Regions from separate parts of the Paenibacillus sp. FSL R5-0636 genome, predicted to be linked through region 1. Evidence: riboswitches for the same ligand, from Rfam matches in the RefSeq annotation. Region 1 holds a riboswitch; the other holds the start of a gene.
The links. Region 1 has a riboswitch for S-adenosylmethionine ahead of metA (homoserine O-succinyltransferase). Riboswitches for the same ligand answer to the same signal wherever they lie in the genome.
Positions count from the first base shown of each region.

Region 2: another riboswitch for S-adenosylmethionine. It lies ahead of MKX34_RS27290 (methionine ABC transporter ATP-binding protein); the one in region 1 lies ahead of metA (homoserine O-succinyltransferase).

Region 1 covers NZ_CP150232.1:1,895,620-1,899,043, reverse strand. Annotated here, with positions in the region: gene MKX34_RS08235 (PLP-dependent transferase) at 1-905, opposite strand, end outside; gene metA (homoserine O-succinyltransferase) at 942-1,862, opposite strand; SAM riboswitch class I at 1,978-2,107, opposite strand; gene corA (magnesium/cobalt transporter CorA) at 2,504-3,424, shown strand, end outside.
Region 2 covers NZ_CP150232.1:5,960,011-5,963,434, forward strand. Annotated here, with positions in the region: gene MKX34_RS27280 (MetQ/NlpA family ABC transporter substrate-binding protein) at 1-157, opposite strand, end outside; gene MKX34_RS27285 (methionine ABC transporter permease) at 215-874, opposite strand; gene MKX34_RS27290 (methionine ABC transporter ATP-binding protein) at 874-1,890, opposite strand; SAM riboswitch class I at 1,993-2,128, opposite strand; gene MKX34_RS27295 (Cthe_2314 family HEPN domain-containing protein) at 2,231-2,965, opposite strand; gene MKX34_RS27300 (COX15/CtaA family protein) at 3,121-3,424, opposite strand, start outside.

The sequences.
Region 1 (3,424 bases):
GAAAAAATTCCGGTATTGCCCGAGGACTGGCGATTCTGAATTTCATATCCCGGATGATCCGGCAGGCCTGGATGGAACACTTCCGCAATCGCCGGGTGCTCTTGTAGATAGCGGGCAATTGCTAGTGCATTACTCTCGTGCCGTTCCATACGCAGAGCCAGTGTCTTCATGCCTCTCATCAGCTGATAACTGTCTGTTGGCCCAAGCACAGCGCCAATAGAGTTATGTAGAATCGCTATTTCAGCGGATAATTCAGCCCCTTTAGATACAATAAGACCAGCAAGTACATCATTGTGTCCGCCCAAATATTTGGTAGCACTATGGACTACAATATCCGCACCTAATTCCAGAGGACGCTGGAAAAATGGAGTCAGCAGTGTATTGTCTACAATTGTGAGCAGCCCATGATGACGAGCCCAAGTAGCAACCGCTGCAATATCCGTAACCATCATCAAAGGATTCGTTGGCGTTTCAATAAATATCGCCTTTGTATTTGGAAGACGGGAAGCCCCAAGCGCATCCAAATCATTCGTATCTACATAGGAAGCAGTGATTCCAAACTTGGACATAATTCGTTCCAACAAACGATAGGTCCCGCCGTAAAGATCCAGCGAAACGATCAAGTGATCGCCTTGCCCAAACAGGGTAAATATGGTTTGAATAGCCGCCATCCCAGAGCTACAGGCAAAACCTGCATCACCAGACTCCAATTCCGCAGCCGCATTCTCCAGTACGGAACGGGTCGGACTTTTGGTACGGCTATAATCGAAACCTGTGCTCTGCCCAAGCTTCGGGTGACGGAATGCCGTAGCATTATAGATAGGAAAATTAATGGCTCCGGTAGCCGGATCTTCTTGTGAACCTATTTGTGCCAGTCTGCTTTCAATCCTAAGTTTGTCGTCCATGATAAATGCCTCCTAAATTATAATGTAGCGCTGATCTTAATAAACAATCGGGTCGATATCGTAAGGTGTCTCTTGATATACATAGTAATTGAGCCAATTAGAGAATAATAAGTTGGCATGTGCACGCCACACTGCAGGAGGTGTCCGTTCTGGATCATCTTTAGGGAAATAGTGTTTCGGCAAGGCCATCTCCATGCCCCTCTCCAAATCACGATCATATTCCCATTTCAGGGATAGAGGATCGTACTCGGAATGTCCGGTCACAAATATTTGTTTGCCGTCGGTCGTAGCTACTAGATACATACCAGCTTCTTCGGATTCTGCCAGAATCTGCAGATCTGGATTGCTCTCAATATCTTCGCGGGAGACATCGGTATGACGGGAATGCGGTACATGGAATACCTCGTCAAAACCGCGCAGCAATTTAATGTTATTTTGATTAATCGTATGGGAGAATACACCAAAACATTTTTCAGGCAATGCCACTTTACGAACACCAAAATGATGATACAACCCTGCCTGTGCCGCCCAACAGATATGCATGGTCGAGGTCACATTATCCTTGCTCCATTCAAAAATCTCTTTTAGCTCTTCCCAATAGGATACTTCCTCAAACTCCATTTGCTCTACGGGTGCTCCTGTAACAATAAGGCCATCCAAACGGCGGTGGCTGATCTCGTCAAAAGTTTTGTAAAAGCTTCTCAAATGCTCAGCAGAAGTATTCTTAGAAGTATGTGAGCGTGGATGCAGCAAGGTAACATCAACTTGCAGCGGTGAATTTCCTATTAAACGCAGCAATTGAGTCTCCGTCGTTTCTTTAGTCGGCATGAGATTCAGAATAGCAATCCTTAGTGGACGGATATCCTGATGGAAAGCCAAACTTTCATCCATCACAAAAATATTTTCTCCGGATAGTACTTCTTTTGCTGGTAAACTGTCGGGAATTTTAATTGGCATTGTCTTTCCACTCCTTAACTGTATTTAGGTTATGTTGTCACATCGCGGCTTTCTGAACAATAAAAAGACCTTTCTCGGAAAACGAGAAAGGTCATATCTACAGTCATATGCGCCTCTCTCATCTGCCAGAAACTTTTGGACGGGGTTTAGTCGTCAGCAAAGTTCCGCAAGAATTAGCACCGTGCGTTCACACGCCGGTTGCCGGGTTTCATAGGGCTAGTCCCTCCACCTGCTCTTGATAAGATTTAGCTGTATTCAATTAAATTTCTTTAAAATTTACTTTAAATCATGAACCTCCTTTTCGTCAAGTCCATACAATGCTGAAGTAGCCTTAAAGTAACAATAAATTTGCTTGAAAGAGGCATACTCCGTTGTTATACTAGACAAGTATTTCATACCTGAACGAAAAGAAGAGGTGAGAAGAAGAATGGAAGGCGACCCGAGCTCGCAATTAAGTGTACAAAATGAGCAACCACACAGGATAATCATCAGCTTGCCGGCGGCGGGAGCAGTTCTTCTTCATGCCCTCGAATCGTCATTCGGCCTCTTGTATTGATTGTAACGCCGGCCAAGCTGATTTTTTCTCTGTGCTTAATTAGCAGTCCCTGGTGAAGACCCGGGGATAGAAGGAGTGGAATCAGATGAAAATCCGGCTGGTGAATGCAGGGGTTTTTACACCTATTGATGAAATTGATGAAACATTGACACCCCCAACAGAAGGGTTCTATTGGATTGATGCAGATGTGGAGGATTTGGAGCTGCTTCAGCCCCTGTTCAACCTGCATGATCTCGCTGTTGAGGATTGCCTTAGTGAAGAGGATCAACGTCCAAAGATCGAAATATACGAAAGTCATTACTTTATTGTTGTAAACAGCATCCGCTTTGATGATGAGGAAATTTTCCTGCGGGCACTCAATATATTCTTGGGCAGACATTATATTATTACTGTAACGAAACAAAAGATCCACGAGCTGCGCATCCTGAAGCCCATGTTATGGGAACAAGAGGTTAGCGAACCTGACCAATTCCTTTACCTGCTTATTGACCTTGTCGTAGATAATTATTTCTCCGTAGGTGACCGAATTGAAGCCCGGATTGAGAAGCTTGAAGAGGATATTCTAATGCATACCAAGAAATCTCATCTGAGTGAGATTATCGGTCTTCGAAGTGAAATCTTATGGTTAAAGAAGATGCTGGGACCACAGAAAGAGGTTATCAATACCCTGAACAAAAAAGACCTCCGTCTGATTGATGATCAGCTGCAGAAGTATTTTAGCGACATTTATGAAAATGCAGTTAAAATATCCGAAACCTTTGAGACGTACCGCGATCTCATGGGCAACTTACGTGAGGCCTACCAATCCAGTATCGCCAACCGCGCCAATGAAATTATGAGAGTATTTACCGCGATTACAACGATATTCATGCCTTTGACCGTAATCACCGGAATCTATGGGATGAACTTTGATCATATGCCTGAATTGCATACGAAATACGGTTATTTTGCCGTGATAAGTCTAATGTTGACGTTAGGCTGTGGGATGCTGTATGTATTCCGCAAG
Region 2 (3,424 bases), 3.0 Mb from region 1:
GTTTCACAGGATCTTTAGTAGGTTCACTTGTTGCTTCTGCATTTGGTGCTGTTGTAGCAGCCGAGCTCCCAGCATTATTAGATGCATTGTTGTTACCGCAAGCCGCAAGCACCGCAACCAGTGTCAGGCTAAAAAATGTAAGTAGTACTTTTTTCATTGTAAATCCCCCTCTAATCTATATTTTGTATTGAATAAGGATATATATGGATGTACCTTATTTCCGTGTGTAATGTTTTACGAGTCGGTCACCGGCCATTTGTAGCAATTGCACCAGTACGACAATAAATAATATAGAAACAATCATAATCTCCGTCTCATAGCGGTGGTAGCCGTAACGAATCGCCAAGTCACCTAATCCGCCGCCCCCAACCATACCAGCCATTGCTGTATAGGAGACCAGTGTAACCAGTGTGATCGTAACTCCAGCTAGCAGACCTGGACGAGCTTCTGGCAAAAGAACACGCATAACGATTTGGTTCGTCGATGCTCCCATACCTTGTGCGGCTTCGATGACTCCGCGGTCTACCTCTCTTAACGACGTCTCTACCAAGCGGGCAAAAAACGGAGCTGCACCAATCACCAGAGGTGGAATCGTACCGAGTACACCAATGGAGGTTCCAACAACGGCTTTGCTGAAAGGAATTAGAGCCACCATCAAAATGATAAAGGGTACGGAACGTAGGATATTTACAAGTAATGATAAGACCGAGTAAGTTACTCTGATTACTATACTATTCGATTTCCCCCATAAATACAATAGAATTCCGAGTGGTAAACCAAGAATAATTGTGAACAATCCGGAAAAAAATATCATTTTTATAGTAGCAACCGTAGCATCCATCATTTCTTGCCAATTTAGATCTGCAAAATTCATTACGAAATCACCTCCACATCAAGGCCTTGAGCAATTAGTCTGGAGATCGTTACAGCAATTGCCTCAGCTGGCCCTTCAAACCGCACAATCATCTGTCCATAAGGCACATCTTTAATCGTTGAGATGGTACCATGTAAGATTGCAAAGCTCACACCCGTATCACGCACGACATCGGATAGTGCCGAGCCGTAAGTTTTTTCTCCGAAAAAAGTAATTTTGACAGCTTGAGAGTTATCCCCGGCAGCAGCATCAAGCGCCACTCGAAGAGGCCCTTCATTCTGTGTCTCACTGCGGATGAAATCGCGTGTAACCTCATGCTGCGGCTTGAGAAATACCTCTGTAACTTTGCCTTGTTCAACAATCCCACCACCATGTATGACCGCGACACGGTCGCAGATGCTCTGGATTACATGCATTTCATGCGTGATCAGCACAATGGTCAAATGGAATCTTTTATTAATATCAAGCAGCAGCTTAAGAATGGAATCCGTTGTCTGGGGATCAAGCGCAGAAGTGGCCTCGTCACACAACAGCACATCAGGGTCACTGGCTAGTGCCCGGGCGATGCCGACCCGCTGCTTTTGTCCTCCAGATAACTGAGAAGGATACTTATCTGTATGTTCTTCAAGCCCAACTAGAGCGAGCAGATCTTTCACTTTTGTATCAATAGCTGTTCTAGATGTACCTGCAAGTCGCAGTGGAAAGGCAATATTATCATACACCGTCGCCGAAGAAAGCAAATTGAAATGTTGAAAAATCATCCCAATCTTGCGCCGCTGTTCCTGTAATTGACCTTGGTTAAGGCTAGTTAGTTCAACACCGTCTACCCAGACCTCACCTTCTGTCGGACGTTCCAACAGATTAATGCAACGGATCAATGTACTTTTCCCCGCTCCAGAGTGGCCGATGACTCCGAATATTTCACCTTTCTCGATGGACAGATTCAATCCAGAAAGCGCTGTTGCCGCATTACTCCCTTTTCCATAAACCTTTGTTATCCCTTTTAGATTAATCAACTCTCGTCGCCCCCCCTTTATATTTCACTTATTCTATACAAAAAAACCTCCAACGATCGATGCAGATCGCAAGAGGCTCTGTGGGTTTATTAAGACAATGCCTTCTCATCTGCCAACGACCGCAACCTGCGCCATTGTAGGAATTAGCACCATGACATTTGTACAACGCTTCCCGCGCTGGATACAAATCGGTTGCCGGGCTTCATCGGGCCTATCCCTCCGCCGCTCTCGATAAGATAAAGTTATGAAATTATATTTTTTCTGAAATCGTACATACTTTAATGCAAGCATAAGTATAGTGAGTTTATCGATTTTTGTCAAAAGGAAATATATTGAACGATTACGATTTTATGCTCTTTGCCTTGCTTATTTCCTTACGCAGCTGTTCATTGCTGTAGCTGAATGCCGCGATTAATGTCTTACAGTTCATTTCGAGCGATTGTTTTAAATCCTCAAGATGGCTATCCAGATCCTCGAGCTGAATTTTGTCATGCAGACCTTGGTGCCGCTGCCACAAATCATCCTGCATTTCAGAATTCATATAATGAATTTCAGCATTTCTGCGCTTGCGTAAATTCTCCAATGGATCGCGGTAGGAGTTCTTGATCTGTTCCAGTTGATCCGCTAATGCAGGATGCACATTCAATAATTGAAGCTGACGCAGCACTGTAAAGTAAGAAAAGTGCGTTTTTAATTTGGATGTTTTGAGATCATAAAAATGATTCAGTACCGTCCCAAGCTTGTCCAGAAGAGAGAAAACCCGGATAAAGCCATCTTTATAAAAATAAACATAACGTGCATAATCGCCCTGTTCCACCGGTGTCATATCATCCATATAACCCGCAATCACTAATTTCCGGTAAAAAGCGGCCGCGAACCAACTTTGCTCCAGTTCATCCAGAGAGGAAATCAGCCCACGTGTCCAAATCTCCAGCTTGCGGTATTCATGGTCATTATCCTCATGGGCACTCATTTCCTTGCGCAGCAATGCTGCAAAAGTGGCCATATTCTCCATCGCATCAGCCAACACACCACTGTTCTTTCGAGGCGGCTCTCCAAGTAATACCCGCAGCATATCCCAGTCCTCCTAAAGTTTTGTTCAGCGTCTGCTTCCATGGACTGCTTCGTACAAAACTCGCGACGTAAGCATCGGCCAATCAGCTCCACGATATACCGATTTCCACTTTATTATTCCGCGGGTGAAGCGCCTCTATCCACGGAGGGAATGTTCTACCAAGGCGGTGGAATCATTGGGTTCGTTACATTTTTTCCAGACACGACACTACCCGCACGATTTAGCTGCCAGACTCTTACACTCATATAACATAAGACACCAAACAAACTGGCAATCAGCAAAATATGAGCCAAAGCGGCAAATATGTACAATCTTTCATTATCTAGGGTGTAAACCACAGCCGCCCCACTAAACACCTGCATCAAGCATAACAGCACTGCAGCTACACCTAGCGCTCTAAGCTCTGGATAATCCTTATGTTTCCAAAATGCTAAATGCCCAAGCAGCGCAGTAAGCATG